2 regions of the Chitinophaga sp. CCNWYY40 genome follow, and region 1 is predicted to be linked to the other one. Evidence: riboswitches for the same ligand, from Rfam matches in the RefSeq annotation. Region 1 holds a riboswitch; the other holds the start of a gene.
The links. A riboswitch is a leader RNA that binds a small molecule or an ion and turns the genes downstream of it on or off. The one in region 1 is predicted to bind S-adenosylmethionine.

Region 1 (23,317 bases):
AGACAGCGCAAAGATGTATACCGTTTTGGAACCGGACAGGATTTCCTCGCGGCTCAAACCGGAGAACTCATAACCATATCCATCCGGCAACGTTTCTGCTGCTACTTCTTTTAATGCCTGGATAGCATCACCACTGCTGTAACCCGGTGCAGGGTTACCATTTACTTCCGCAGAACGGAACAGGTTATAGTGGGAAATTACCGGCGCCGTTTCTATCACTTTATAAGAAGTGAGCGCACTCAATGGCACCATAGAACCCGCTGTATTGCGTACAAATAACTGGCTCAGGTTTTTGATATCTCCCCGGTAGGTAGAATCTGCCTGCGTTACCACGCGGAAGTTACGGCCGTAAATGGTGAAGTCGTTGATATACGCACTACCCATATAGGTTTGCAATGCCGTAGCAATATCAGAGATCCTGATACCCATTTTCTTCGCTTTCTCACGGTCTATGTCCAGCTGGTAACCAGGGGTGCGTGCCGTAAAGAAGGAGAATGCCATCGCTATTTCAGGACGCTTGTTGGCGGCGGCCAGGAAGTTCTGTAACACGCCTTCAAACGCCTTGATTTCACCTGCACCCTTTTGCTGTAATACAAAGGAGAAACCGGCGGTTTGTCCAAGACCCGGAATAGCCGGCGGTTGTATCACCACCGTGTTGGCTTCCTTATATTTACTGAGTGTTTTCTTCACTTTGGCTACCATGTTGGTAATTTGCAGGGAATCGGCCTCACGGTTTTTCCACGGCTCCAGTGAACAGAAGATGGTGCCACTGTTGGATTTGGTGGCAAAGCTCACCGCATTCAATCCTCCCAGCGCCGCATAGTGGGCAATACCCGGTATACTTTCCAGGTCTTTCATCATATGCGTCATTACATCCACGGTACGTTCAGTAGAAGATGATTCCGGCAAATCGAAAGTGATGATCAAACGGCCTTCATCTTCCGTAGGAATAAACCCGGTAGGTTTCGCCTTGAATAACATCATCGTACCAACGAAAATACACACCAGGATCACTATCACAAGACGGAACAGACGGATACTCTTTTTAACTCCTATTGAATAACGGGAAGTAGTATGTCCAAACCAGCGGTTGAATTTAAAGAAGAACCTGTTGAGCCCTTTTGAATCTTTGTCCAGGTGCATCGGTTTCAGCAACAGGATACACAACGCCGGTGTTAACGACAATGCCACAAAAGCAGAGATCATTACAGAGATAGCAATGGTGATGGCAAACTGCTGATACAGGCGGCCTACGATACCTGGTATAAACCCTACCGGTACAAACACCGCCGCGAGGATAAGTGCAATCGCAATTACCGGCCCGGATATTTCTTTCATGGCCAATGCGGTAGCATCTCTCGGCGACATCTTCTCATGATCTATATTATGCTGCACGGCCTCTACCACCACGATGGCATCATCCACCACAATACCAATGGCCAGTACGAAACCGAACAAGGTGAGGGTGTTGATGGTAAATCCAAGCGGGATAAAGAAAATAAATGTAGCGATAATGGATACCGGGATAGCCAGCACCGGAATAAGTGTGGCGCGCCAGCTCTGCAGGAACAGGAATACCACGATCACTACCAGTATCAATGCTTCCACGAGGGTGTGTACCACCTCTTCAATGGATACTTTTACTACAGATACGGATTCAAACGGCACTACATAGTCCACATCCTGCGGGAATTGCTTCTTCAGCTCTTCCATCGCGGCAGTTACATTGGCGGCGGTTTCAAGGGCATTGCTGCCTGGCGCCTGGTATACCAGCAGGTAAGCGGCACGTTTGCCATCCACAAAGTTATTACCTGCATAGTTGAATTTACCCAGCTGTACGCGGGCCACATCTTTTAAGTACACCAGTGATCCATCGGACGGACGCGTTTTCACCACTATCTGTCCGAATTCTTCCGGAGAAGATAAACGTCCTTTGGTGAAGATGTTATATTCAAATGTTTGCCCGGTTTGTTGCGGAGGCGCACCTACGGAACCTGCGGTGATCTGCGCATTCTGTTCTGCCAGCGCTGCGCGGACATCATCGGCAGTTACGCCCATTTCCGCGAGTTTATCGGGCTTCAGCCAGATACGCATACTGAAATCATCTGCACGGGTAAAGATATCACCCACCCCTTTCGCGCGCAGCAATGCATCCTTTACGTATACGTTGGTGTAGTTATCGAGGAAGGTAATATCGTGTGTGCCTTTGGGTGAGTACAAGGCCACCAGCATGAGAATGCTGGGATTACGTTTTCTAACGGTTAAGCCCAAACGCTGTACTTCCTGCGGCAAGGTAGGTTGCGCAATACCCACACGGTTCTGCACATCCAGTGCGGCAATGTTGATGTCGGTACCTACTTCAAAGTTCACCGTCATACTCATCTGACCACTGCTGGTGTTATTGGTGTTGATATAGGTCATGCCCGGCGTACCATTCACCTGCACTTCCACGGGTGTGGCAACGGTTTGTTCTACCGTTTGTGCATCCGCACCGGTATAGGTACCTGTTACCTGTACAGTGGGCGGCGAAATTTCCGGATACTGGCCAATGGCCAGGTTCATCATCGCCAATATCCCCACCAGTACCAGTACTATAGATATTACTATAGCCGTTACGGGTCGTTTTATAAAAGTATCTGCAATCATGATCTTCTGCTGTTGATTCTACTGATAAACTATTTCTTCGCAGGCGCGCCTGTTGGAGCGGCTGGTATTCCTATCTGTATTTTGCCGCCATCACGCAAGCGCTGGAAGCCTTCTGTAATCACTTTGTCGCCGGCCTGAACACCATCCATGATCACGATCCTGTCGCCGATTTTTGGGCCGAGATGTACTTTCTGCTGCGCTGCCACAGAATCTTTTGCGATGAATACAAAGTATTCACCCATCTGCTCTGTGATCGCTTTATAAGGGATGATCAGTCTTTCGCCGGATTGTTCATTCAGTACGCGCAATACGCAGCTCATACCATCTTTCAGCCGGTCGTCCGGATTATTGAATTCGATACGCACGCGGATGGTACCGGTCTGGTTATCCACACCGCGGTCGATCGCGAGGATTTTACCGGCATGAACGAATTCTGTACCGTCAGACAACTGCAAACGGAAAGTAGAGTCGCTGGCTTTACCGCCCTGCATCGCAGCAAAACGGGAGATATCATTTTCTGTTACCACGAAATCAACACCTATGGGATTTTCGCTGGAGATGGTATTCAGCAACGTGGTACCAGGGCTCACCTGTGCACCCAGCTTTACCTGTGAAATACCAATACGTCCGGTAAACGGCGCTTTGATCAGGGAATAATCCAGGTCAGTACGAACCGCTGCGAGATTGGCTTCTGCTGCGGCCAGCTGGCTGCGGGAAGTTTCCAGGGTTGCTTTCGCGTTATCCAGGATCTGACGGGCTACCGCGTCCTGGTCGGCCAGCCGCTGGTAACGGTCGTCATCTTTTTTTGCCCTGTCGAAACTTGCTCTTGCACTGGCCACATTCGCCTGCGCCTGCAGATAAGCCGCTTCATATTTACGGCGGTCTATTTCATACAGGGTCTTTCCTTTCTGCACCACTTCGCCTTCCTTAAAAAAGATCCCGGTAATAAACCCTGACACCTGGGAACGCAGTTCCACCTGGTTCAACGCTACTACCGTGGCGGGATATTTATCATAATAAACGGCCGGTGCTACGGATGCCTCCGTAATATTTACCGGTGTAGGGGGCATAGCAGGCACTCCTTTCTGGGCAGGACCTTTACAGGCAGTAAAGCCCAGGATACTGGCAGCGCTGATTAAGACAATGTTGTTCATTTTTTTCATATCCGTTCCGGTTACCATTTAATAATTAGCTGTTAAGGTTCCTAATGCTTTTTGCAGGTCTATCCGGCTGGACAGCACCTGGTACATGGAATTATAAAAATTCAGTTGCGCAGAGCGCAGTTCTGTTTCAGACACCAGTACATCGAGATAAGTTTTGATTCCTTCCTTATACTGCAATTGCAACATATCGTATACATCCTGTGCCATCTGTACATTCTCTTTCAACGTGAGATAGTCGTTGTAGTTACTTTTATACGTAGCCATCGCCTGCGCATACTGTGAATTGATCTGGCTTCTTAAAGCCGCGAAATCCCACTGTGTACGCTGGATCTGGAGTTCGGCCATGCGGATGTTATGTACTCTTTTTCCTCCCTGGAAAATGGGTAAGGATAATTTTAATCCCAGTAAAGAGTTAGGAAAATTTTCGCTGTATAGTTTACCAAACTGCTCGTTCTGATAAGCAAAAGAGTAGTTAACAAAAGCAGATACGGTGGGCAGGTAACTCCATTTATTATACTTCAGGTTAGCCTGCAGCAAACTTTGTTGCGTTTCAAGTAACTGGTATTCGATGCGGTTTTTGTAGTCGGCTGTCAGCAGTGTATCTGCGCCGGTTACTTCAGCGGCTACGGCAGAAGAGTCCTGCGTTAACGGCACATCGCCGCTGTTCAGCGGATATCCCATCAGTTCCTTCAGGTATGCCTGTTTGGAAGTGAGCAGTTCGCGTGCCGCCTTCTGTTGTGCGCGGGCATTGTTCAGCGAAATGGTAGCGCGCTTGGCGTCTGTTTTGTCCACGATGCCGCTGGCGTATTGATTATTCGCATCTTTCAGGCTGCGTTCCAGGCGGGTAATGTCTTCGTTCAATACCTTGATCTGTTCTGTGGTGAGGAGTACATCATAATAAGCCTTGCTCACATCTGCCACCAGGTCTATCTGGTTGCGTGCAGTGGTTTGCCGGCTTTGTTTTCGTACATCCCTTGCCGTATTAGTGGCCAGTAAGAGGTCGCGGGTAAAGAGGTTCTGATTCAGCCCGAACTGCGCGGTAGAAGTATTGGACACACCTACTTTAGTAGGGTTACCACCAAAAACAGAGGTAGGCAGTTCCAGGTAATGCTGGATATTATAATCCAGGTTGATCTGTGGATACCAGTCGGCCAGCTTACTTTTCACTGTTCTGTCGGTAATCGCTTCATCGATGCGCGATTGCCTGATGACCGGCTGGTGGGAAAGGGCATACCGTACACATTCCTGCAGGGTAGCGCTGGTTAACAGAGAGTCCGTAGATTGCTGTGCAAATACCTGCGGGGATATAAATAATCCGCACGCCACAGCTAACAAATAAAATGCTCTTTTCATAAAAGGCTTTTGACATTCAGTTCATCATTGTACCAATCGAAAGAAAATAATGTATGCATTGCTTCTTTAATGGCATAGCATTATCATCCCGTATTTGTTGCAACGCTGTGCGCATTACAACATTTTTAATTGCCGCAAAAACATGTCAGGCTGTAATAGTTACAGCAAACAGGTAGGTTGATAAGAGAGTTGCGAATTCAAAAATCTTCTGAAACTTTATCTGCACGGTTTCAAGGATGGTTCCAGGTATCTGAATACAACGTATAACAGCGAAGTAGGTGAACAACAAATGATTCTGTTGCTTAGGTAAAACGAATTCGGGCGCTAAGATAACGTTATGAAAACAAAAATCCACCCTTTGGGTGGATTTTAACAAATAAGTGAAAATCAGTTCCGGTCATCCTTTATTACGACCGCTGACAATATGTTTTTCCGCATGATAGGAGGATCTTACTAACGGTCCTGACTCTACGTAGTCGAGTCCCATGTTGTAACCTATCTCGCGTAATTCTGCAAATTCATCAGGATGAACGAAGCGGGCAACAGGCAAATGTTTGGGTGTTGGCTGGAGATACTGACCCAGCGTTACCACATCACAACCGTTGTCGTACAAATCCTGCATGGCCTGTACCACTTCTTCTTTTGTTTCACCCAAACCAAGCATGATACCGCTCTTGGTGCGCATGCCACCTTCTTTCAGGCGACGGATCACTTCCAGGCTGCGGTGATATTTGGCCTGTATCCTCACCTGTTTGGTTAAACGTTCTACCGTTTCCAGGTTATGTGATACAATTTCAGGCGCCACATCAATGATACGCTGGAGGTTTTCCCACTGACCACGGAAATCCGGGATCAGGGTTTCCATTGTTGTTTCCGGGTTCAATGCCCTTACGGCATTGATGGTATTGGCCCAGATGATGGAACCGCCGTCTTTCAGTTCATCCCTGTCTACAGAGGTGATAACGGCATGTTTTACTTTCATCAGGTAAATGGCTTCTGCCACGCGCTGTGGTTCATCAAAGTCCACTGCTTCCGGACGGCCGGTGGCTACGGCACAAAAACCGCAGCTACGGGTACAGATATTTCCCAGGATCATGAAAGTGGCGGTACCGGCTCCCCAGCACTCGCCCATATTGGGACAGTTACCACTTTCGCAGATCGTATGTAATTTATGGGTATCTACCAGGTTTCTAACCTGTTTATAGTTCTCGCCTATGGGTAATTTAACGCGCAGCCAGTCTGGCTTTTTTACTCTTGTTGTAGCCGGTTCGGCGGCTATTACGGGTAGTTCTTGCATCGCTTATTCCTTTCTTTAGAAGAGCAAAGTTAATACTTATCTCTTATTCCAGCGCTTCCCGAATTGGATGCTGACATATGCATTAAAAAAGAACTGTTTATTTGGGTCAACGCCATCTACTGCCACCATAATAGGGATCTTTTTGGTGTAGTATTCACCGTTTACTCCTATTTCCAGGGCGCTCACCACCTCGTTAAAGTGGGCCCAGTCGAACCGCATGCCCAATTTGGCATGTAAACCCGGTACCACGCTGAGATTGCTCCAGCCCTTTCCAAAACCGCCGGCGCCATTAATCTGTTCCTTATGCAGGAATAGGTCTGCAGTTTCCGGGGTGTATTTGATATCCACATTCTCACCGTTTTCATCCTGCACATTCAGGTAGTAAGGTTTCACCAGCCCCAGGGATAAGCCGCCGTAATAGATGGCGTCTACTTCTACCCCGTTTTTATTGGCTTTGCCGCCGATCAGGTACCGTTGGCCCACACCCAGCTTAGCCTGGTAGAAATTATTCTGTTTGCCGTATATAAAAGGCCGTTGGGTAAATGCGTAACCGCTGTTGATCTTTACTTCCTTGTTACTTTTCTTCTCTCCAAACTCAAACTGGAAATAATTCACCTTTTTCCTCGTTTTCCGGTATCCCAGTTCCGCAAAACCAGACCATCCGTCGGTATTCAGCCGGGCGCCCGCAGAAAAGTCGCGCTGAAAAACATTCTCCCCCTCTTCCTGTTCACGGAAAATGGAGATCTTCTTCAGCTTACGCTGTTCCTTGTCACTTTTCTTCGTGCTTTGCTGCTGCCGTGAGGTAGATTGCGCAAATAAGCCGCCGGATATTGTTGCTAAAAACAGGATTAAGTATATTTTTTTCACAGTGGGCTATTATTATAATAAATAAACGCTTGAACAAAGGTATTGTTATGTATATATTACAAACGTAGCTAATTTTTTTTTAGTTTACCAGGGCCTTCACTACCAGGGGATACACTTATAATAAAAATACATTTAATTTTACGGATTGATCATTTAAAAAGATATCATGCAAACAGCATCTATTATCTATACCGGCGAACTTCGTACAACCGCCACCCATCTGCAATCAGGCACTGTTATCGATACCGATGCACCTGTTGATAACCGTGGTAAGGGAGAAAGATTTTCCCCTACTGATCTGGTGGCCACCGCCCTCGGTTCCTGCATGCTCAGCATCATGGGCATCAAGGCGCTGGACAATAACTGGGCTATTGAAGGCACCAAAGTAAGCGTTCAGAAAATAATGGGTTCTGATCCCCGCCGTATTACCGGCGTAACCATCGTATTCGATTTCCCTGCGGGCCACACCCTCGGCGAAAAGGAAAGAACCATCCTGGAAAGGGCAGCGCTCACCTGCCCTGTGGCAAAGAGCGTGCATCCGGATATTGTGCAGGATGTAACTTTTAACTGGTAAGAAATTACAGCGGATTTTGTTTTTTTAAGAAGACAAAATCCGCTGCGCTCTCCCTGCTCAGGTGCCCGCGATAATCTTCACTCCTATCGCGCAATGCAGGCACTTTTTCTCATCGCAGTAGTGCTGCTTCAGCTGCAATAATGCCTGTGATTCCATCGCGCTTTCCTGCGTAATACCCAATTGGCTCCAGCTGCTGGTGATGTGGTTCTTTTCCGGCGGCAGCTGCTGCAGGAAATGCAACGCTTTTTCCTGGTAATATTTCCCATTCTTATCCTGTCCGTACAGGAACAGCAAAGGTAACACAGTGTTGATCAGGATACCCTGTATGGCCTGTTTCCCGGGCCGCTGCGTACGGTTTACGGGATGCCCGAAGCGGTAATGTGTATGCCAGTACGCCGATGGCTGTACGAAGAACAGCTGTTCCAGCGCCGTTACGTCGGGGGCGTCCAGTATCCGGGAAAACAGGTGAGGGGATTGCTGCAACAACGCGGCGAAAGTAGCCAGCCGCATGGTAGGGAAGGCGGCGGGCCGCATCCGCAACCAGTTCCATTGATGACCGGCCATAGGGCTTAGCCGGAACTTATGTTGCAGGTGCCCGTAAACATCCTGTAACTGTAACGCATATCCGTCTGTTTGGGGCGCTTCCAGCATCCCGGCCTGACCAAACAACAGGGCCTCCAGCTGGAGCAGCAGGTGCCGGTACCGCATCAGCATTTTATAGGGCAGCGACTGTGCCACCTGCAGGAACGGCAGGGCATTTACGGGCGTACCATAACTTTGCGCCACTGCCCAGTAACACACTTCTTCCCAGTTGTAACGGTTGTGCTGCAGCCAGGCCCGCAGGCTGCCGATCTTACGTTCCCAGCGCTCCGCCAGCAACCGCTCTTTCCAGCTGAGCCAGATAAGCGACGGCACCTGGGAAGCATGCGGCGCACACGGTACAAAGGGCGCCAACTGCCGCAGCTCCTCATACCGCTGCAGGAGCAGCTTGGGAATATGCTGCTGCAGTTCCAGGCAGGGCGCCTCCCTGATCCCGACGGCGGGCATGTCGTGAACAAACACCACGTGCAGGATGATACGCCCGTATTGGGGATTGTGCTGGTGTCCATGCCGGAACCAGTCGGATGTACGCAGGTGCAGCTCCACCTGGCCTACCCACAGGGTAGCCCCGATCCTGATTTTTGCGGCCGAAAAATCCGGCCCGCCATTGTGGTTGTGAATACCGGGAAACAGTACCTGTACTGATTCTCCGCCGGTAGTGGTTAGATGATCCTGCTTAAATAGCCGGAATGCCCAGATGTGCTGGAACAGCTCTTCTGAGAGCAACGGGTTAACAAACATAAGAGATATGGTTGGGTACAAAATAATATCATCCAAAGGTAATAAAACATCGATTAATAAATAAATTCCAACTCCAATTTGGAAATCTGCTCAAAGTGATATTACCTTTGCGCCAGTTCTTACACATCACTTATCCAGAAAGGCGGAGGGACTTGGCCCTGCGATGCCTTAGCAACCTTTCCTGATTATTACAATCAGGAAAAAGGTGCTAATTCCTGCCCCGGTGCAAATCGGGGAAAGATAAGTTGGCAGAGATAATACTTCACAGATATATATAACTTTCTAAAGGAGCTCTTCCAACAATCGGGAGAGCTTTTTTTATGCCCCCTCCCCACCCCTTTCATGGATTTGTTGTTGTTTAAGTTGATCTTTAATGATATCGTTGCAGTTGGCAATTGTGCACATTGAACATCATTAAAAATAATTTATAACATGAAAACAGCTACACAACTGATTCATAGCATACCGGTAGACGAACTGACAGGCGCCATTTCTGTGCCTATCTATCAAACGTCCACTTTCGTGCAGGAATCACCCGGCATCAATAAAGGCTTTGAGTTTTCGCGGGCAAACAATCCCACGAGAAAAGTGCTGGAAGACCTCATCTGCAACCTGGAAGAAGGGTTTGCCGGATTTGCGTTTGCCAGCGGCATGTCGGCCATAGATGCGGTGCTGAAGCTGTTAAAGACCGGCGATGAAATCATGGCCGTGGAAGACACCTACGGTGGCATCTTCCAGATCTTTAACCACATGTTTGAACGCTTTGGCATCAAAGTAAATTTTGTAGATACCAGCAACCTCGATAAAGTATTGGCCGCCATTACGCCCAATACAAAAATCATCTGGCTGGAATCTCCTACCAATCCTACTTTACGCGTTTCTGATATCAAATCTATCAGCAAAATCGCTAAACAACATAATATCCTGCTGGCGGTAGACAATACCTTCAGCACACCATTACTGCAACAGCCGTTAACGCTGGGCGCCGACCTGGTGATCCACAGCGCTTCCAAATACCTCGCAGGACACTGTGATGTGATTGCCGGCCTCGTAGTAGTAAACTCAAAAACACTGGCAGACCAGATCCGGTATAACCAGAATATTTCCGGTAGTATCCTCAGCCCGTTTGAAGCATGGCTCACCATACGCGGTATTGAAACATTATACCTGCGCCTGGAAAAACAATGCAGCAACGCCAATGCCATCGCCAACTGGCTGGCCGCACATCCCGCGGTGGATAAAGTGTTTTATCCCGGACTGGCCACACATAAAAATCATCACATTGCCCGTAAACAACAAAAAAATTACGGCGCACTGGTGAGCTTTTCCCTGAAAAGCGACAATATCAAAAATGCGATCCGTATCGTAAACGCCACCAAATTATTTAAACTGGCAGAAAGCTTTGGCGGCGTGAAAAGCATGCTGGCCCATCCAGCCACCATGACGCATCGTACCATTCCGGAAGAATTCCGGAGAAAAACAGGTCTGCAGGACTCCTGCATCCGTTTATCAGTAGGCATCGAAGATGCCGATGACCTGATCAACGACCTGAAACAGGCGCTGGATAAATTAAACCATCCGGCCGGCAAGCAAATTACTGTTTTACAATAAGCCGCTGGCGGTTAGCACATCCCTTTCAATGTTCAGAACCTGATCATCTCTGCACAGCGAAAGACTGACTACTACGGCTGAAAGCTCAAAAAAAAGTATGGAAAACAAGATCATCAATTTAGGCATTTTCGGATTCGGCGTCGTAGGACAAGGACTCTATGAAGTTTTGAACAGAACAAAAGGTATTAATGCACGGATCAAAAAAATCTGTATTAAAGACCCTAATAAATCAAGACCTATCGATAGCAGTTACTTTACGACAGATAAAAATGAAATCCTCGAAGATCCTACCATTGACGTAGTAGTAGAACTGATCAATGACACTGAAGCAGCTTTTGAAATAGTGAGCAAAGCGCTCCGCAACGGCAAAGCCGTAGTAAGCGCCAGCAAACGTATGATCGCTGAAAACCTGCCCGCACTCTACCAGCTGCAGGCAGAAAACAAAGTGCCATTCCTGTATGAAGCGTCCAGCTGTGCGAGTATTCCCATTATCCGCAACCTGGAAGAATATTATGACAACGACCTGCTCAATGCCGTAGAAGGTATCTGTAACGGATCTACGAATTATATTCTTACTAAAATATTTGAAGAGAACCTCAGCTTTGCCACTGCCCTGCAACAGGCCCAGGACCTGGGTTTCGCGGAAACAGATCCTACACTCGACATCGAAGGATATGACCCGAAATTCAAAATAGTGATCCTGCTGCTGCACGCATTCGGCACCTTTGTGAAACCGGAAGAAGTATTCAACTTCGGGATTCATCACCTCAATGATTTTGATATACAGTTTGCCAAACAAAGAAACTGTACCATCAAACTGATTGCACAATGCCGCCGTCAGAACGGTCACGTATTTGCATACGTATTGCCGCATCTCATTAAGGAACACAACCTGCTCTACGATGTGTATAACGAATACAATGGCATCCTGCTGGAAAGCGCATTCACCGATAAACAGTTCTTTGTAGGTAAAGGCGCCGGCGGCACTGCTACAGGCAGCGCTGTATTATCCGATATCTCTGCCCTGTTATACAACTACCGCTACGAGTACAAAAAGATCAAACAAAACAATCAGCCCAGCTTTACCAATGATGTAAAACTGAAAGTATACCTGCGCTACAAAACACCCGACCAGGTAGATCTGGCAGAGTTCTTTAATATCTCTGAAAAATATGAATCTACTGAATGGCGTTATGTGGTAGGTACTATCAACTTACAGAAACTGAGAGAAGCCGGCTGGCTGAAAAATAAAGATGTGAATATTCTCGTATTGGAATAAAGAAATGTAATAAGCAAAAACCAATCATGAAAACGGCGCAGTTCCCTGCGCCGTTCCTGTTGCTTAAAAATTTTCCAGTTCTTCCACTACCCTGCTTACGGGCAGCCCCATTACATTATAGAAGCAACCGTTAATACTGTCTATACCCACAGCGCCGATCCATTCCTGGATCGCATAAGCGCCGGCTTTATCAAAAGGTTTGTACTTATCCACGTAAAAAGTGATCTGACCGGTAGTTAACGCCTTGAAATGTACAGCCGTTGTTTTGGAAAAAGCAACTTCCTTTTCCCCCTGCTGGATTATAACGCCGGTGACTACACGATGTTCACGTCCGCTGAGGCGTGATAAAATGTCAATGGCGTCTTCACGGTCTTTGGGCTTGCCGATAATATTGTTATCCAGTACCACTACCGTATCGGCAGCAATGATAATATCGCCGGCTTCACACAGCTCCTGCACAGCGGCCGCTTTCTGACGCGCAATATGAACAGGAATATCCGGTATGGCCAGTTCGGGAGGAAAAGTTTCTGCGGTTTCTACCACCTTCACCTGGAAAGGGATGCCGGCCTGCTCCAGCAGCTGCTTTCTGCGCGGCGACTGCGAGGCCAGGATAACGGGTGCGCGGTTATACATCTTTATAAATAAAGTTTAAAAAATATCATGGATAAAATACCGGTGAGCATAATCACCTTTACCAGGGAACTCACCCTGTGATAATGTTCCGGGAGGTTTGCTTTTTTTAGCACCAGGTAAATATATACGCAGGGCACCTGTACAAACAGCAGTAAATAACCGATAGCAACATACCAGCCCAGGATCCATACGCGGATCTCCACCAGGAGAATAATAATGATCAGCGCCAGCAGCAGCGCATTACAAAAACGTTTGGCGGCCAGCACTCCCCAGGCAATGGGCAGGGTGCGGCATCCGTCTTTGCTGTCGCCCATCATATCTTCCAGGTCTTTCACAATTTCCCTGACCATAGAAATGAGGAACGCAAACAGCGCATACACCCCGATGATCTGGATCAGCTTTCTGCCGGTGGGCGACATGATAGCTTCAAAACTATGATAGATCTGTTTTTCATAAAATCCTACCACCACTACTGCCAGGGCAGTTAGTAACGAAATAACCACATTTCCGATCAGCACCTGTCTTTTAAAAGAAGTAGAATAAAACCAGAGTAGCAGGGAACAGATCACCTGGGTGAAGCCGAGGTAAAACTGTCCTGTTTTCCATGCTACCAGGAAACCCAGCGACACGCCGGCCAGGTTAAGCATGGTGTGCCAGGCCATTGCCCAGCGGCGGCTGATAATTTTGTCCAGCACCATTTTATCCGGCTTATTAACAATGTCTATGTTGATATCAAAATAGTCGTTGATAATATAGCCGGCAGCAGCCACCAGTACGGTAGACAGGCTCAGTAAAATAAATTGGGGAACCGGCAGTGACGGCTCTTCGCCGGAGCTGCGTAAAACCGGCTCTACTACGCAATATTGCAGTAAAAACTGGGTGAGGCCAATATATATCAGATTCGGGTACCTGATCAGTTTAAAAAATGCAGCCCAGAGCTTCATAGTTTTCTCTTTTATTATTTCGATGCTATTCCTTCATCCATTAACCAATGTCCGTTCAGTTTCAATACTTTTTCCATGACTTCCCTCACGCAGCCGTGGCCTCCGGGCAATGGGGACACGTACCTGGAAATACTTTTTATTTCAGCCGCCGCATCTGCGGGGCAGGTGGGCAAAGCCACCAGTTGCATAGGCAGATAATCCGGGATATCATCTCCCATATATAATATCTCTTCCCAGCGAAGATCATTTTCAAAAACATAATCCTGCAGCTTCTCCTGCTTATCGTGTACACCGGTGAAGATATCTTTTATACCAAGTCCCTGTAACCTGCTCACCACACTTTCTGATTTTCCTCCGGAGATGATCACCACACGATAACCCTTTTTTACCGCCAGCTGTAAAGCATAACCATCCTTAATGTTCATTCTGCGGGACATTTCGCCACCCGGCAGCAATTGCAGGGTGCCATCGGTGAGTACACCATCCACGTCCAGCACAAAGGTGGTGATAGATTTAAATAAAGCCAATACGTTCATGGGGCCAAAAATAGCCAATTACGCATTAACAATCGCTTATTCTCTATTTATTATGGAACTGGTAAATGGCGTCAGACATCACCTGGTAAACCAGTTGCAGATAGGGATCACCGGCCAGCAATTCGCGGTGGAGGCTCATGGTGGTTTCATCCTGGCGCAGCGCCGGACCGGTTTGTACCGACTCCGGTGCAAATTTTTCCAGCCGGTCGAAAGTTTCCTTTATAATAGGTTGCAGTAAATTAAAGTCAAGCTGCTCTTTTTCACAATACGCCTTTGCCTGCGCAATCAGGTGATTGGTAAAATTATTACACAATACAGCCGTGAGGTGATATTTCAGCCGCTGTTCCGAAGTAGTAATGGTAACGCTGCCGGAAATGCTCTGGGCCAGCGATTGCAGCCGCCGCAGCACTTCATCGTTGCTGGCTTCCAGCATCACCGGGATAGGCGGATAGCTCTTCACCTCCTTACGGATCGATTGTAAGGGGTATACCACGCCGGTATTAGACGATATCCGGGAGATAGCTGCCAGGGGTACAGCCCCTGCTGTATGCGCCACCATACGCTTTCCTAAGCGCAGCTGGTCGTTCAGTTCGGGGATGGCAGCATCACTTACCGCGAGCAGGTACACATCTGCGTCCATATTTATATCCTGCAGATCATCTGTATAACCTGCGTGGAGCATTTCTCCCAGTTCCCTGGCGTGTTCCTTGTTCCGGCTCAGCACCTGTTTTACCTGGTGACCATGAATTTTTAAGAGGTGTCCGAAACAATGCGCAACATTGCCAGTGCCAACGATAACTACATCCATTATAATTAATTTTAAAATAACAAACCGCCGGTATCCATCTGATTCGTGGTTTCTAATATACGTGTTTTAGCGGGTCCCCGTTTTTTTCATTACATTACAACGTATTTTAACGTTTAAAAGTGGCCTTATTTTTTAATTTGAAGGTACTTTTATATTATTGCGGAATTCATTGAAGTAATTATTTTACAGAATTTTGCGTATTTAGCAGCACAATAAAGAAGCATACATGGCAAAAAATTTAGTTATAGTTGAGTCCCCGGCGAAAGCCAAGACCATAGAAAAAATATTGGGCAAAGACTTCGAAGTCAGGTCCTGCTTCGGTCACATACGTGACCTGGAGAAGGATGACATGGGGATAGACATTGAAAATAACTTCAAGCCTAAGTATGTGATCCCGGAAGATAAGGAAAAGGTGGTGAAAGAGCTGAAGAAGCTGGCGAAGGATACCGATGAGGTATGGCTGGCAACGGATGAGGACCGTGAAGGGGAGGCCATTTCCTGGCATCTGTGTGAGGTGTTGAACCTGGACCCTAAAACGACCAAACGTATTGTTTTCCATGAAATCACCAAGCCGGCTATAGAAAACGCAGTACAGCATCCACGCAAACTGGATATGGACCGTGTAAACGCACAGCAGGCCCGCCGTATCCTGGATCGCATCGTAGGTTTTGAAATCTCCCCGGTACTGTGGCGCAAAATGAGTATGCGCAACTCCCTGTCCGCCGGCCGCGTACAATCCGTGGCAGTACGACTGATCGTAGAAAGGGAAAGAGAGATCAATACCTTTACTTCAGTGAGCACCTTTAAAGTGGAAGCCTATTTCACCGGTAAGGATATAAATGGTAAAAGCATTTCTTTCAAGGCAGATGGCCCCGGTAAATTCAAAACCGCGGAAGATGCGGAGAAATTCCTGGAACAATGCGTTGGAGCTGCCTATACCGTAAAAGACATACAGGTTAAACCAGGTAAAAAATCGCCCGCAGCGCCTTTTACCACTTCCACCCTGCAACAGGAAGCCAGCCGCAAATTAGGCTACAGCGTTTCCAAAACCATGTTGCTGGCCCAGAAGCTGTATGAAAGCGGTAATATCACCTACATGCGTACGGACTCCGTAAACCTGTCGGATACCGCCATCAGTGAAATTGAAAAAGCAATTAAAACCAGTTTCGGTGACAAATACCATCAACACCGGAAATTCAAAAATAAAAATGAGTCCGCACAGGAAGCGCATGAGGCCATCCGTCCTACCTACATGGAAAACACCACGGTAGATGACAGCGATACCCGCAAACTGTACGAACTGATCTGGAAACGTACCATCGCCAGCCAGATGGCGGATGCGGAACTGGAAAAAACCACCGCCAAAATCGATATCTCTACCAACCACGAAGAGCTGAGCGCCAGCGGGGAAGTACTGAAATTCGACGGCTTCCTGAAAGTATATATGGAGAGCCACGACGATGAGGATGAAACAGAAGAAGAACAGGAAGGCTCCTTACCGCCACTGGCAGTAAAACAATCGCTGGACCTGAAAGAAATGAAAGCCACCGAAAGGTTCTCCCGCCCGGCTCCACGTTACACGGAAGCCAGCCTGGTAAAGAAACTGGAAGAACTGGGCATTGGCCGTCCATCTACCTACGCACCTACTATTACCACTATCCAGAAGCGTAATTATGTAGAAAAAAGAGATAAGGAAGGAATAAAAAGAGATTTCCGTATCCTGACCCTCAAGGCAGATAAGATCACTAAACAAACCGATGCAGAAAATACCGGCGCGGAAAAATCAAAATTATTCCCTACCGATCTGGGAATGATTGTAACCGACTTCCTGAACCAGTATTTTAATAATGTAATGGACTACGGCTTTACCGCCAAAATTGAAGGGGAATTTGATGAAATTGCCAGCGGTAAGAAGGTGTGGAACACGATGATCAGCGAATTTTATTCTCCTTTCCACAAAGATGTGGAAAACACCCTGGAAAATGCAGAACGTGTAAAAGGAGAACGCCCGCTGGGTACCGATGCCGCCAGCGGTAAGCCAATCGTAGCCCGTATGGGCCGCTATGGCCCGATGATCCAGATAGGCAGTGTGGAAGATGAGGAAAAGCCACGCTTTGCCAAATTAAAGTCCACACAAAGTATCGAAACCATCACGATGGATGAAGCGATGGAATTGTTTAAATTGCCTCGTAATCTGGGGCAGTTTGAGGACTCCGACGTAATTGTAAACATTGGCCGTTTTGGTCCTTATGCACAGCACGATAAGAAGTTTTATTCCCTGAAAAAGGAAATGGACCCTTACACCGTGGAACTGGATGAAGTAGCGCCGCTGATTGCGGAGAAACGCACTGCCAAAGACGAACGGACCATTAAGATATTTGAAAAAGAGAAAATTCAGATCCTGAAGGGCCCATATGGTCCTTATATTAAGCAAGGCCTGAAGAACTATAAGATACCAAAGGAGAAAATAGATAACGCAGCTGATTTAACAGTGGAAGATGCCAAAGCGATCATTGAAGACGTTAAAGCCAATCCACCGAAGAAAAAGGCGCCTCCCAGAAAGAAGAAAGCTGAATAACACTGTGGTAAGAATATGCTGAAAAATGGGGCAATGATAATAACTGCAGTGTGAAGGGTATGCTTATTATTTAATTTGCCGACAGGATCACATTATTTAATGATTACCACATGATCATAATAATGGTATGAACGAAAACAGAGAAATAAACGCTTTGTTCCACCTGTTGGATGATCCGGATCTGGAGGTATTTGATACGGTTGCCAGTAAAATATTACTGTACGGTAAAGATATCATTCCGAACCTGGAGAATTTGTGGGAGAATACAATTGACGAGGCTATTCAGGAAAGGATAGAACTGCTCATTCACCGGGTACATTACCAGGATTTGCAGGCGGCGTTACGTGTATGGGGACTTTCAGAAACACAGGACCTGATGCAGGGCGCCATACTGGCCGCCCGGTACCAGTTTCCCGATCTCATGGATGCACAGATCATCGCGGAAATAGACCGGATCAAACGTAATATCTGGCTGGAACTCAACAATTATCTTACACCACTGGAACAGATCAATGTGCTGAACAGCATGATCTATAACTACTTTGGCCTCAAAGGAGAAGAAGTTTCCTACCAGCGTAAAAATCAATTTTTTATTAACCAGGTGATAGAATCCAAAAAAGGTAACCCCGTTACTAATGGGATCATCTATCAGAGCCTGTGCGCCATGCTGGATTTACCGGTGTATGCGGTGAATATCCCCCGGCAGTTTATCCTGGCGTATTTCGACAGCTACATTGATTTTTCCACCCCGGTAGAACCTGACGACCACCGGATCCTCTTCTTTATAGATCCCATACAGGGCCAGATCTACACCCAGCAGGATGTGGATACCTATCTGAAAAGAGTATCCGTGCCACCGGTGCCTTCTTACTTCAAACCACAATCCAACAAACGCATTGTGCAGTTCTTACTGGAAGAATTATCCAAATGCTTCCGGGACGACAAAGACGCTTACAAACAGGATGAGCTGATCAACCTGGCAAGCATACTCGAAGATTAATCCTGTTACCGGTATACATCACTAAAAAGCCCACCGCATAAGCGATGGGCTTTTTAATTTCTTGCAAGAAAAGATATTATTGTTATAATAATCTCTTACTTAGCTGGAGTTGCAGCAGCAGCAGAATCAACTGGAGCAGTTACAGCAGCAGAATCAACGTGAGCAGCAGAATCAACTGGAGCAGTTGCTACTGGAGCAGCGTTCATAGTGTCTACTGGTGCAGTTGCAACAGAATCAGTAGCAGGAGTGCTACCACCGTTACAAGCAACGAAGAACATGCCAGCGGCAACAGCGAATACGAATAATTTTTTCATTTTTTAGGTTGTTTTATTTTTAAAACCGCCGCAAAGGTATGCAAAAATTATAAAATACAAAATCTGCACTCCTTTTTTCCGGTAAGTATTTATTTTTTTCTGAAGAAGATTTTCAAAGGCACACCCGTGAAATTAAATTTCGTACGGATCTGGTTCTCCAGGTAGTTACGGTATGGTGTTTTCACATCATCCGGGAGGTTACAGAAAAAGGCAAATGCCGGCGTATGCGTAGGAATCTGCGTTACGTACTTGATACGGATAGGAATACCCCTTACCACCGGTGGGTGATATGCTTCAATCGCTTTCAGCAACACATCATTCAGTACGGAAGTCTGGATCCGGCGTTTACGGTTTTCGTATACATCGAGCGCTGTTTCAATAGCCTTGAAAATACGCTGCTTTTCAGTTACGGAAGTGAAGATGATGGGCACATCAGAGAATGGCGCCAGTCGCTCTTTCAGCGTTTTTTCATAATCCCTCGCGGTGTTGGTGCCTTTTTCCACAAGGTCCCATTTGTTCACCAGTACCACTACGCCTTTGCCTTTACGGGCAGCGAGACTGAAAATGCTGAGATCCTGTGCAGTGATACCTTTTTCAGCATCCAGCAACAGCATTACTACATCAGATTCATCTACCGCCTTGATGGCCCGGATCACGGAATAAAATTCCAGGTCTTCATGCACCTTTGTTTTACGACGGATACCTGCGGTATCAATCAGCATGAAATCTTTCTGGAACATATTATAGCGGGTGTGAATGGTATCGCGGGTAGTACCGGCAATATCGGAAACGATATTACGCTCTACGCCTACCAATGCATTCAGCAGGGATGATTTCCCTACGTTAGGCTGACCAATGATCGCTATTTTAGGAATATCTGTATCCAGTCTTGCGTCTTCCATCTCCGGGGTAATAAAGCTTACCACGTCGTCGAGCAATTCGCCGGTACCGCTACCGGTCATGGAAGAAAGGAAGTGGATATGATCGAAGCCCATACTGTAAAATTCTGTGGCTTCCAGCTGACGCTGACTGTTATCTACTTTATTTACTACCAGGAAAACCGGTTTGGAAGTACGACGCAGGATATTTGCCACGTCTGCATCCAGGTCGGTAATACCGGTGGTTACATCACACATGAAGATGATTACATTGGCCTCTTCCATTGCCACTTTTGCCTGCTTGCGAATCTCCCGCTCAAATACATCATCACTGTTGGTTACAAATCCGCCAGTATCGATTACGTTGAAGGTTTTGCCGTTCCAGTCGGCAATACCGTATTGACGATCGCGGGTTACACCGCTCTGGTCATCCACGATGGCCTTCCGTTGTTCCAGTAAACGATTGAACAACGTTGACTTGCCTACGTTGGGGCGACCCACTATAGCTACTGTAAATCCTGCCATTTTTTATTATATTTTGTCGTACTAACCTGGATAATACATCCAGGAATTTTTCAATGATTAATATCCGTATTCCTTCAGGAAAGTGTCGTTGTCGCGCCATTTGCCGCGTACCTTCACAAACAGTTCCAGGAATACTTTCCGCTCAATAAATTTCTCTATCTCCTGCCGGGCTAATGTTCCCAGCTCGCGGATGGATTTGCCCTTTTCACCGAGGATAATTCCTTTCTGGGTGTCGCGGGTTACGATGATTTCAGCAGTGATCTTCGTCAGTGTTTCCTTCTCCTGGAATTGTGTAACAATTACCGTGGTGTGATAAGGAATCTCTTCTTCAAACAGCTGGAATACTTTTTCACGGATCATTTCTGCTACTAAAAAGCGTGTAGACTTATCCGTTAGTGTATCATCCGGGTAGAACGGGTTGCCATCAGGCAGCAGCTTTATTATTTCAGCCAGCAACTCCTTAATACCCTTCTTCTGCATGGCAGATACCGGTACTACCGCTGCTGCCTTGCCCCAGGCTTTGACGCGTTCTACTAAAACTTCCATATCCTCTTTGAGGATATTATCCATTTTATTAAGGATAAGAACAATCGGTACTTTCAGTTTCAGTGAATCAAACAATTCCAGGTTTTCTTCCATAGAATCTTTCGAATCCATGATCAGCAAAGCCACATCCGCATCTTCGAGGGCCGATTTAACCGCACCCATCATTTTCTCGTGCAGCTTGTATTTGGGATCAATGATACCCGGCGTGTCAGAAAAAACGATCTGATACGCAGGATCCGTTAATACGCCTGTAATACGGTGCCGCGTGGTTTGCACTTTGGGGGAAATAATAGCCAGCTTCTCGCCGATAATGGCGTTCAGCAACGTGCTTTTTCCCGCATTGGGCTTACCAAAAATATTTACAAAACCTGCCTTATGCATGATGACATTTAAAACCTGGTGATGTTGCTTTCACAACTCAAACTTACCGAAATAAAAAAAGCCGAATTTCTTCGGCTCTTAATCTTTTTTATGGACTCCTCAGTCCTATTTTGTAGCGAGGAGCGGATTCGAACCACTGACCTTCGGGTTATGAGCCCGACGAGCTACCTCTGCTCTACCTCGCAATGAGGGTGCAAAGATACAAATATTTCAATCCACTCCAAATCTTTTTTAAAAGAAACACAAAAAGCCAACCGTAACTGGTTGGCTTTCATATTGGAATGCTTCATACATTGTTAGAATGGAAGATCGTCAGCGGGCTGCTCCTGAACGGGCTCTGCCTCGGGTACGGTCATTTCAGCAACCGGTGTCTTCCGCTTTTCCTCATCCTTACGGCTGAGTAACTGCAGCGAAAACACCCGGAGCCTGATGGCCCCGCATAACGCACCGGTAGCGGTACTCACATAAGCCTCCAGTTTTGGAGCGCCTTCTACGTACACCATTACACCCTGCGTTAAATAAGGAGCTACATTGGCCTTGTCCCAGAGCGAGCAATCCACCCAGGTGGTTCTTTCTTCCAGTATGCCCTGCGCGTTTTTAAAACGCTCATTTACCGCTACCGGAAAATTGAAAACAGTGGCGCCGTTGACTTCTTTTTTCACTACATCGCGGCCAAGATGCCCGATAAACTGAAGTTTCATCATCAGAAATAAAGATTTAAATGATTAAAAATTTATAAAAGATGACTGAGAGAAGTATCTCTGAAAATTACACCTTTTTCCTTCTCCCAAAAAATAATTTCTGATTTATTATAGATACAAGTATACCTTTGCATTAACACAACACATGGGGTGCCTTACTTTCAGGCTGAGATCACACCCAATGAACCTGGACCAGGTAATGCTGGTTAGGAATGAACTAACAGAAAACAGACATACTTAAAATGAAACAGCTAATGTTATTAGTGCTGCTATCTATAGCAGGCGCTTTACATGCACAATCCCTGGTTACCGGTACCGTTACCAGTAAAGCCAGCGGCCAGCCACTGGAGGGTGTTACCATCTCCGTCAACCAAACCGGCGCTGTTACCGACAGCAGAGGCCACTACAGTATTCATCTTCCTAAAAAAGGAAACTATCCCTTAACCGCCAGCTACATCGGCTTCAAAACATTTACTACTACCATCACGGCGAATAATACCACGCAACTGACGGACATTGCACTGGAAACAACCGCACTGTTTGTAAAGCCGGTGGAGATCAGCAGCTTACGCGCCGGTAAAAATTCGCCTTTCGTAAACACCACTTTAACAGCGGCGGATATTAAAAAACAAAACCTCGGTCAGGATCTGCCCATACTGCTGGATCAGCAGCCCGGCGTGGTAACCAACTCTGACGCGGGTACCGGTATCGGCTACACCGGCATGCGTGTACGCGGGTCCGATATCACCCGTATCAACGTTACGGTAAATGGTATCCCGGTAAACGATGCAGAATCGCAGGGAACGTTTTTTGTAAACATGCCCGACTTTGCATCGTCCGTTAGCAGCGTTCAGCTGCAACGCGGCGTAGGTACCTCTACCAACGGCGCCGCCGCTTTTGGCGCCACGCTGAACCTCAGCACCAACGAATTCAATGAAAAAGCATACGGCGAAATCAGCAACAGCTACGGTTCTTTCAATAGCTGGAAACATACGGTGAAAGCAGGTTCCGGCCTCATCAACGATCACTTCACCATTGATGCCCGCCTCTCCAAAATATCATCAGACGGGTATATCGACCGCGCCACTTCCGATCTGCGCTCTTTCTATACTTCCGCCGCCTATGTTTCTGCCAAAACAGCCATCAGGCTCAATGTCTTCTCCGGAAAAGAAAAAACATACCAGGCATGGAATGGCGTACCACAGGCACTCCTGGAAACAGACCGCACCTACAATTCTGCCGGTACCGATAAACCAGGCACTCCCTACGATAATGAAACGGATAACTATCAACAGGATCATTACCAGCTATTCCTGAACCAGGAAGTAAATTCACATCTCAA
Region 2 (9,765 bases), on a different contig from region 1:
TGGCGGATTTATAGACGCCATCGGCGGCGGTGGCTGGGGTTCTATCGTATTATCTTCCCTGATTGCCGGCGGCAGACATCCCCGCTTTTCGCTGGGCACGGTAAAGGCTACCCGCTTTTTTATCGCCATGCTCAGTTCCCTCACTTTTGTAACCGTGTTGTACCATGTACACTGGGATGCCGTACTCGGCCTCGTGATAGGCAGTGCCATCGCTTCTCCCATTGCGGCAAGAGTATCCAATAAAATTTCTGCTAAAACTATTATGGTGGCGGTAGCGGTAATTGTGATCCTGGCAAGTATGAGGAGCATCTACATGTTTGTGCTCAAAATCATATAGTCGTAGCCGTTAATCGTTGCTTACCTGCTGGTTTACCTTTAAAGTAATGGGCTTGTTGATTTCATATTCCACCAAAGCTTTAATGGTGATCACTTCGCGGTCGCTGAAAGGCCGCTGCGGAAGGAATTTCGGATCTATGTCCACCTGGATTTCGGCGGTCCGGTCTTCAAAAAGATAGTTATTACCACGGAGCTTTTTAGTAACGTAGCCGGTCACCTTAACGGCGATGCTGTCGTTGTGCAGTTGCCGGGCATTGCGCATCACCTCTCCGATGGTGTAAGTCCGTTCCTGCAGAGCGAACAGGGGAAGCAACAAACATAGCATCCAGCTTTTCATGATAAATATATTGGTTTGCTAACACCATAAACAATAATCATGACAGATTGTTCACCGAACAGATACATTTAGTTATCTTGTAAATCATAAACTTCAGGTATGGGATTCCTCAAAACGTACAGCAGTATGTTCTGGTTACTGGCAGGCATCATCGCAGGCAGTATTGCCGGGCTTATATTTGGTGAGCGTGTAGCCATTATTAAACCATTGGGTGATGTTTTTTTAAACCTGTTGTTTACTGCCATTATACCACTGGTATTCTTTGCTATCTCCTCTGCCATTGCCAACATAGAAGCAGGGCATAAGCTGGGCCGTATCCTCGGCGTTATGTCGCTGGTATTTCTGAGTACCGTTCTCATCTCTGCCTTTCTTACGATTGTGGCCGTCTGGATATTTCCTATCCACCAGCAGGTAACCCTTACAAAAGATGTGAACCTGGAACAGCCGGGTAACTGGGGGGAACAGTTGGTACGACTCCTCACCGTGAATGAATTTTACGAGTTGCTGTCACGTAAAAATATGCTGCCGTTCCTCATCTTCTCCGGGCTGGTTGGTTTTGCCGCTATGCGTACCGGTGAAAAAGGCGCTGCTTTCCGCGGCTTTCTGCAATCCGGTAATGAGGTGATGAAAGATATCCTGACGCTCATTATGAAATTGGGCCCTGTTGGGCTGGGCGCCTACTTCGCTTACCAGGTGGGCACCCTAGGACCACAACTGTTTGGCACCTACGCGCACTCCCTCGGTATTTATTATGGCTTTGGCATCGTGTATTTTATTGTTGGCTTCAGCGCGTATGCGTTTGTTGCCGGTGGTATACCCGGCATAAAAATTTTCTGGAAGAATAATATTATCCCTACCCTTACTGCTGTTGGTACCGGCAGCAGCATCGCTACTATTCCGGCTAATCTCCAGGCAGTAGAACGGATGGGCGTTCCGCGCGATATTGGTAATGTGGTGGTGCCATTGGGCGCCACGCTTCACAAAGACGGCTCCAGCATTTCTTCCATTATAAAAATGGCAGTGGTGTTTGCCATGTTCGGAAGGGGCTTCGATGGTGTAGCAGTAATCTTAATGGCACTAGGCGTTACCGTTATAGCCAGCATCGTGGAAGGCGGTATTCCTAACGGCGGTTACATCGGCGAACTGCTGGTGATGAGCATCTACGGCTTCCCCATAGAAGCGCTCCCGCCGCTGATGATTATCGGTACACTGGTAGATCCGCTGGCTACGATCCTCAATGCAACGGGAGACAATGTTGCCGCTATGCTCACAACACGTTTTCTGCGAGGGCGGGCGCCGGCAATTTCGTAAATGCCTGCTCCAGGTCGGCCAGCAAGTCGGCTGTTTCTTCCAACCCTACTGATAAACGTATCAGGCTATCGCTCACGCCTGCTGCCCTTCTCTTTTCTGCGGGAATGGATTTATGGGTCATGGCCGCGGGGTGACACAACAAACTTTTGATACCGCCCAGGCTTTCCGCCAGTTTAAAATAGTGCGTGGAGGTAACAAAAGCAGTGGCTGCTTCCGCCCTGTCATCTTTCAAAGTAAAAGATATAATCCCTCCAAACCCTTTACTCTGCCGCTTTGCCAACTCATGCCCCGGATGCGATGGCAGCCCCGGGTAAAACACTTTATCCACTGCCGGATGTTTCTCGAGATATTCTGCCAGCGCCTGCGCGTTAATACCATGCTGCTTAATACGCAGATGCAATGTTTCAATGCCACGTATCAGCAGGAAGCTATCGAATGGCGAAAGAATAGCGCCGCAGGCATTCTGATAAAATTTGATCTCCTCTCCCAGCTGTAATGTTTTAGCTACTACTACCCCCGCAATCAGATCGCTGTGGCCGCCCAGGTATTTGGTAGCGCTGTGGATCACCAGGTCGGCGCCCAGCTGCAGCGGCTTTTGCAGCACGGGGGAAGCAAATGTATTATCTACACAAAACAAACAGTTATGTGCTTTTGCAATGCGGCCAATGGCTTCAATGTCTGAAATCTTCAACGTTGGATTGGTGGGCGTTTCCAGCCAGATCAGGCGTGTGGCCGGCGTGATGGCGTTGAACACCGCCTGCGTATCAGAAGTATCCACATAGCTTACTTTGATACCAAACTTCTCATATACTTTATTGAATAACCGGAACGCACCTCCGTAAATATCATCTACCGCTACAATTTCATCGCCCGATTTCAGGAGTTTGATCACCGCATCAATCGCTGCCAGGCCGCTGGCAAAGGCAGATGCAGTAGCGCCGCCTTCCAGCTTTGCAATGATCTTTTCTGCGGTTTCGCGGGTTGGATTATTGGACCGGGCATAGTCGTATCCTTTATTTACGCCGGGCGCGTCCTGCACAAAAGTAGAGGTCTGATAAATAGGCACGGCAATAGCGCCTGTTTGCGGATCCACGGGAATAGAATGGATCAGTTCAGTGATAGTGCTCATCTTTGTTTGATTTTTAGTTTGATGAAAATTGATTAAACAGGTCCGTTAAATGAGCATATCAAAAAGGTGGGAGCATAAAAAAAACTCACCTGGGAGCCAGATGAGTTTTCTAATATTGGAAGAATAATATAAAGTAAAACTATTGATCTGACTTATCTTTCCTGGTCCGTAAACCGGGATGGATGCAGCACCTTTCACTGTTTGCACAGTGATGGTTGCTAAGGTATCGTCGGGCCATGTCCCTCCTCCTTTCTTGATAAGCTATTTAAAGAACTGGTGCAAAGATAAGGCAGAAAAAATAACTTCCAAATTTATTTTCCTACAAAATCAGTAGACTATTGTTTATGTGCGAGTGTTAAACGGATGCCTTCTTCATAAGAAGTAGGTTTCACTTTAAAATGCTGCTCAAACTTTGTAGAGTCGAAAATATAGGGATAGTTGCTTTGGTACAGCATTTCCTTCATTTCCCGGATCGTGGTATCAAACAGCCCGGAGAGCGTAAGCATAAAGCTGCCCAGCTTCATATACTTAGGTTTTACGCCCATCTGGGTAGCAATCATATTCACATATCCGTTGCCGTCGGGCGCAGGGTTGGCAGTGGGCAGATGCCATACCTGGTTCCAGGAAGTATCGTCCTGGGAAAGCAGGTACAATCCTTTGGCGGCATCCGGCGTAAAGGTGTAGCTATGTGTCTGATCGTCTTTTCCGAGCCACATGGCATTGCTGTTCTTCCTGAACTTATCGATGATCAGCAGGTTAAGGAAACCGGTTTTATCGGCGCCGGGTCCGTAGAAGTCGGCGGACCTTGCAATGGTGGCGGTCAGGTTACCGGCCTTCACCTCGTTCATCAATTGGGTGGCAATAGCCGCACGGATCGTTCCTTTCTTACTGGCCGGATGATACGGCGTATCTTCTTTCATTGGGCCGCTTACTAACCCGTAAGGATATACGTTGTCGAAGAAGATGAGTTTTGCACCGGCCTCTTTGCATGCATTAATTACATTGGTCATGATCTTCGGCCATGCGTCTGACCATACCTTGATATCATATTTGAGACCGGCAGTAAGAAATACCACGGCGCTGCCTTTTACGGCTTTCTTTGTTTGCGCGGCATCGGTAATATCAGCCGGTACCAGGTCGGTAATGCCTTCAATGGATTTCGGCGAACGGCTTACGAGACGTACCCTTTTGCCGTGGCGCACCAGTTCGGCAGCCAGATCGTTAGCAATAATACCTCCTGCACCGAGGATTGTATATAAGGGCTGGATAGAAGAATCAGACATAAAATGAGGATGTGTTTATTATGATAGACGAATGAGTGAACGGAATATTTTATTTCAGGGGTCTAATGGATCAAAAACATTTACCTGCAGCGACCGGAGGTCTGGCAGGAACGACAAAAAGTAAAGATCGGCTTGCTTGATATCTGCCGCAGGCATGTATCCCAGCTCTGTTGTACAGCGTTGGGTAAACATCGGGCTGTTCACATAGGCTAAGTGCATGACATCAGACACGCACATCATCCTTTTATTGGCTGGTATGCCGCTCTGCCACACGATCCTTACGGCATTACGCACGTTGGTGGTGGTGTGGCGGGCATAAGGATCTACCATTACCGCTGAAGCCGGGATCTTTAGTTCATTTACCAGGTATTTCTTCATTTCCACCGCTTCGGAATATTGGGTCCCCACGGGTCTTACATGCCCACCGGATACAATAATGAAGGGGGCCATTCCTTTGCGGTACAGTTCTGCCCCGGTGCGGCAACGGCTTTTACCGGTTTCGCTGATTGTTTCCTTTGCCACGGGGCTTGCCCCCAAAATAAGCATGGCGGTGTATGGATATTTGTTCCAGTCTGTTTTCTTTATTTGTTTATACGCTTCTTCATTGGTACCGGATAAGGGTTCATAGCGCACGGCTTCATCGCGGCGGTTTAGTTCCAGTAGGCCCAGCGCCACCTGCAACGACGGCTGGAAAAATAAGTCCGGCTGCTTTTCCGCCGCCTGTTCCATTACACGTTGCACCATTGTCCTGTAGGCGGGCGATAACACATAATAAGTGGCAGAGTCAATCACGGGGTAACGCAGCCCTTTACCGTTCGTATAGGCATTAAGGATATAGTTCACCCCATCGGCAGCGTCTTTCCAGGCAAGAGAGAGGAATGCGGCGTCGGTTTTGCCGGCATATAGCTGGAACAGGCCACTGCCCCGCATTTCGCTTAACAGGCGTTCCATTTCCTTTGGGTGCTGCTGCAATAATGTAAGAAAGGCGCCACTCACTTCATTAATGGTACCACTGCTAAACTGCAAAGAAGCGGTAAGATCGCCGCTACTCACGGGATGGGCTACACGCTGTGCGTAGGTGTTGCGCAATGCGATAAGCGTGCTGTCTTTATTCATCAGCTGTGGCAGCCCGGGCACACGCTCCAGCAGTGTGAACAGGTAAAAGATCCTGTCCTGCAAAACGCTGGTTCCCTTGTAAAATTTGTAATGCAGGTCCGGCGAAGCAGGTTGACCAAATGTACAGGATAACACCAGGAGTAACAGGCCGGTAAGAAAGCAGTTTTTCATTAAAGCAGGTATTACAGGAACAATAATACAAAAGGAAAAGGGAACTTTATCTTCTCCCTTAAATATAACCTATATTTTATATACCAATATTTAAACCTTGAAGCCTGACGGTATATGAAAGTTTTAATAGGTAAAAATATATAATGTATTAAATATAATCATATATAGGAAACTCAGCAGAAAATACATACCCATTCTTTTTGTTTTTCATTGATTATCTATTAGTTACGGAATATAAAATCATTTATTTTCGTCGCGGTTTAGCCACCAAGCCAACGTCCCAATCATATGTAACAATGTATACAACCCAAGAAAAAAAGACCTTTGTACGTTATGCTGTGTTAACGATAATGGTGATTGTTCTGATGACCTTTTTTATGATCATCTCTTTAAGAAAGAAAGAGTCAGCACAGTTAAGCATAGTTGTTAAAGACCTGATAGCCACCAAAACAGATGTTGGTCATATTGACCAGGCCGTACAGCTGCTATATGCAGCCGATAATAACTTCCGCGTATATACGCTTACCTACGACAAGCATTACCTGAATGCTTATGTGGGTCAGTTGAGCAGCATTACTGCGCACCTGGACAGCGCCATGAACTCCGCCAAAAATGAGAAGCAGCTACATGCGCTCCTGGCCGACAAAGCAAGGAAGTCGCAGCTGTTCCTACAGACACGGCAATACGTAGATTCATTACTGCAACTATCGCAGGTATGGGACACGGCCACCCAGCCCCTCCCCCTGCAACAACTGGGCAATATCAAAATACCGGCGCCTAATATAAAAGCTGATACCATTGTTACTACAGAAACAGCTACCACCAAAGGCCGCAAGAAATTACTGGGCCGCATCAAGGATGCGATCAGTAATAAATCGCAGGTACAGCAAACCAGCCAGCAGGTGAAAATCGTTCAATACGACGCCCCTAAAGAGGGCAAAGCCTTTTCAAAAGATCAGCTGTCAAAGATCCAGGCCGCCTATAACAAGTTTATAAAAGACGCCACCGAAAGTCATAATAACCTGAAGCAGAAAGAATATGCCCTCGTTATTGCCAACGAACGGCTGTTCTCCGGGCTGCTTCTCCTCATGGCCAACCTGAAACAGAATATTGTAGCGGAAACCGATAAGAAGCGGTTACAGCTGGGCCAGGACATCGATCATTCCCTCTACAGGCTGGATAAGCACAATTACTGGGAAATTCCCCTCATCCTGTTACTGGCGGGGATCATTATATATGGTATCGTCCGTTTATACCGCTACGACCTGGCTTTGCTGAGGGCCAAGCAACAGGCGGAAAAGTTTGCTCAACAGAAAAGCGACTTTGCAGCTACCATCAGTCATGAAATACGCACACCGGTGCAGTCGGTGCTCGGCTACACGCACCTGCTGGAGCGCGACCAAACACCGGAAACGGTGGCGGCTATACGTCATTCGGCAGAAATGCTGTTACAGGTGGTAAATAACGTGCTCGACTACACGCGGATGGAATCTGCAGAGCCGCTGTTAAGGGAAGAGAAGTTTGCTCCCCGCACCGCTATTGAAGAGGTGTGCAATACCCTGGCCGTACAGGCATCCATGAAATCACTGACGCTGGATGTAAACATTTACTTCCCCAGCACCTTAATTGTGTTGGGCGATGCCTTCCGGTTGAAGCAGGTATTGATTAACCTGGTGGCCAACGCCATTAAATTCACGGAAAAAGGGGGCATTACCGTAACAGCGCATATGCGTGACAACAACTTATTACAGGTAAGCGTAAAAGATACAGGTGTAGGTATTTCACATAAAGAACTACCTTTGGTATTCGATGCTTTCTCTCAGGGAAATAACCATTATCATAAAGGAAGCGGATTGGGATTGCATATTTCCAAGAAGATCATCGAGCTGCACAACGGAAAGATACATGTAGAAAGTCTTGCAGGAAAAGGCTCTACTTTTTATTTTGAAATCAGGTACAAGCTGATGACCCCATCACCTGTTACCAAAAAAATTATTGTCCCGGTGAATAATACATCTACAAACGCTACTATTCCGGCAGGTATCCGGTTACTGGTGGTTGAGGACAGTATCCTCAACCAGAAACTACTGGCCCTGATGCTGGACAGAATGCAGGCTTCCTACCTGATTGTTTCTTCAGCAGAAGAAGCGCTGGAAGTATACCATCGTGAAGCATTCGATTTTATACTGACCGACATTGACCTCCCCGGTATTGATGGACTGATGCTGACCAACATGATCCGGGAATTACCTGACAAGAAGAAAGCCGCAGTAACCATTATTGCCATTACCGGTAATGTTATGGAAGATGATATTGAGCTGTATCTCCGCTCAGGTTTAAATGATTACATCATGAAGCCTTACCGCGAAGAGGACATCCTGGAGAAAATTACCAGGCATCACCAAATGGCTTAAATTGCGGAATGACCATCGCCGATCAGATCATTGCTTTCAACAGCCAGCTGCATTTCCCGGGCAAGTTGCCCGCAGGTATACGTGTGATGAACCCTTTCCGGGAAGGCCCCGGTATTATGGGTATCATGACCCAGTTCTACAAAAAATTTTATGACGACAAACAGCCGCGGCAACTGATCCTGGGCATCAATCCCGGCCGGCTGGGATCGGGGTCTACCGGCGTACCCTTTACGGATACCAAACGTATGTGGGAAAAGTGCGGCATTGAAATTACCGGGCTTAAAACGCACGAGCCTTCTTCTGTTTTTGTGTATGACGTGATAGACGCCTATGGCGGGGTGAAAAAGTTTTACCAACATTTTTATATCAGCTCCATTTGTCCGCTTGGATTTACCTCTCTCCAACCCGGCGGAAAAGAAATAAACTACAATTATTACGACAGCGCTGCTTTAACAAAAGCTGCTTATCCGTTTATTGTGAGCAGTTTAAAAGAACAATTGCAGTGGAATATCAGTCGTGAGGTATGCTATTGTATGGGGACGGGAAAGAATGCCGCGTTCCTGCAGGCATTAAATGAAAAGGAGAAATTTTTCGGGGCCGTTGTTCCGTTAGAGCACCCCCGTTTTGTGATGCAGTATAAATCCAAAACGAAGTCGCAGTATATCGACAAATACCTGACGGCTTTTGAGGAACACCCATAACCCCAACCTGTGGATTTTTTACGCCGTCTGAACCGCAATCTGGTCTGCAATGTTGTTCAGCAGTCCCATGTTTAAACGACGGCCGTTGTCTGTAGCGCCTGGCGCACGCACAAATCCGTCCTCATCTTTTTCCATCATTACCTCTTCTCCGTCTACATCTACCAGAAAGCGTTCAGCTGAAGAGGGCTTTACATAAAAGCGGCCTCCGGAAGTTTTGATCATAAAAGCGTTCATAAGATTCTTTTTTCTAAGAGATCTTACGCAAACCACGGACCAGCTATGTCAGGACAAAAAATAAAAATATTGATTCCAGATCAGTTCGAATTCTGCCTGGGAAATTAACTCCGGAATAAACTGTCGTTCTTCACTGATCTCTTCCAAACCGGGCATTACCTGGTCGGACAAGGCGGTACCGCCAAAATGAAAATTGCTGCAGGCAATGCCGAAGCTTCCATCCGGGTAGATTTCAATTTTCCGGTTTTCGAAACGCTGCGAATCTATCTCACTGTACAGGTATATTGGTTCGTCTTCAAAATGATGAAGCCAGGATACTTTGAGATACTCCATGCTCAGATTTTTACAAGACGGCAGTCCCAGGTATCTTTGGGTTGTTCCGGTACCGGATCGGGCGTTACCACCCCGGTGATCTGGTAGATGTTGCCTTCTTCATGCAACCGGTCGCCTATCTGAGGAGTCAGTTCCTCTTTGAAGCGGATGGTGGCAATAATACCGAACGACTTGTAACTATGAATTTTCACAATACTCGCAGACCTTACGGGTAAGAGCAATTCGGCCTTTTTGCGATTGTGACTCCTGTACAGGGAGAACATCAGCCATAATGCGAGGGCAAACAGGCCAAGGAGCAGCAGATTCACGGCTTTTTTTAGGTTTAGGTTGAATAAATATGTTATGGTTGAACCGCACCTCCTGTTGGCATAAAAGAGGTGGTACTACAATATAGTGAATT

Region 2: another riboswitch for S-adenosylmethionine. It lies ahead of V7S65_RS05940 (trans-sulfuration enzyme family protein); the one in region 1 lies ahead of V7S65_RS15520 (trans-sulfuration enzyme family protein).

What each region holds. Positions count from the first base shown of each region.
Region 1 covers NZ_JBBHLF010000004.1:141,191-164,507, forward strand. Annotated here, with positions in the region: gene V7S65_RS15485 (efflux RND transporter permease subunit) at 1-2,646, opposite strand, end outside; gene V7S65_RS15490 (efflux RND transporter periplasmic adaptor subunit) at 2,676-3,800, opposite strand; gene V7S65_RS15495 (TolC family protein) at 3,828-5,162, opposite strand; gene lipA (lipoyl synthase) at 5,560-6,459, opposite strand; gene V7S65_RS15505 (hypothetical protein) at 6,496-7,326, opposite strand; gene V7S65_RS15510 (OsmC family protein) at 7,493-7,900, shown strand; gene V7S65_RS15515 (DUF2851 family protein) at 7,958-9,241, opposite strand; SAM riboswitch class I at 9,369-9,488, shown strand; gene V7S65_RS15520 (trans-sulfuration enzyme family protein) at 9,674-10,852, shown strand; gene V7S65_RS15525 (homoserine dehydrogenase) at 10,950-12,131, shown strand; gene V7S65_RS15530 (Maf family protein) at 12,195-12,764, opposite strand; gene V7S65_RS15535 (geranylgeranylglycerol-phosphate geranylgeranyltransferase) at 12,767-13,708, opposite strand; gene V7S65_RS15540 (KdsC family phosphatase) at 13,723-14,244, opposite strand; gene V7S65_RS15545 (Rossmann-like and DUF2520 domain-containing protein) at 14,288-15,052, opposite strand; gene topA (type I DNA topoisomerase) at 15,279-17,630, shown strand; gene V7S65_RS15555 (transglutaminase-like domain-containing protein) at 17,758-18,630, shown strand; gene V7S65_RS15560 (hypothetical protein) at 18,726-18,944, opposite strand; gene der (ribosome biogenesis GTPase Der) at 19,034-20,347, opposite strand; gene era (GTPase Era) at 20,405-21,274, opposite strand; tRNA gene V7S65_RS15575 (tRNA-Met) at 21,388-21,459, opposite strand; gene V7S65_RS15580 (single-stranded DNA-binding protein) at 21,571-21,978, opposite strand; gene V7S65_RS15585 (TonB-dependent receptor) at 22,218-23,317, shown strand, end outside.
Region 2 covers NZ_JBBHLF010000002.1:322-10,086, reverse strand. Annotated here, with positions in the region: gene V7S65_RS05955 (sulfite exporter TauE/SafE family protein) at 1-337, shown strand, start outside; gene V7S65_RS05950 (NirD/YgiW/YdeI family stress tolerance protein) at 347-673, opposite strand; gene V7S65_RS05945 (dicarboxylate/amino acid:cation symporter) at 773-1,984, shown strand; gene V7S65_RS05940 (trans-sulfuration enzyme family protein) at 1,941-3,113, opposite strand; SAM riboswitch class I at 3,263-3,376, opposite strand; gene V7S65_RS05935 (NAD-dependent epimerase/dehydratase family protein) at 3,449-4,396, opposite strand; gene V7S65_RS05930 (YdcF family protein) at 4,451-5,683, opposite strand; gene V7S65_RS05925 (ATP-binding protein) at 5,980-8,097, shown strand; gene V7S65_RS05920 (uracil-DNA glycosylase family protein) at 8,106-8,798, shown strand; gene V7S65_RS05915 (hypothetical protein) at 8,817-9,032, opposite strand; gene V7S65_RS05910 (DUF6881 domain-containing protein) at 9,081-9,365, opposite strand; gene V7S65_RS05905 (hypothetical protein) at 9,368-9,673, opposite strand.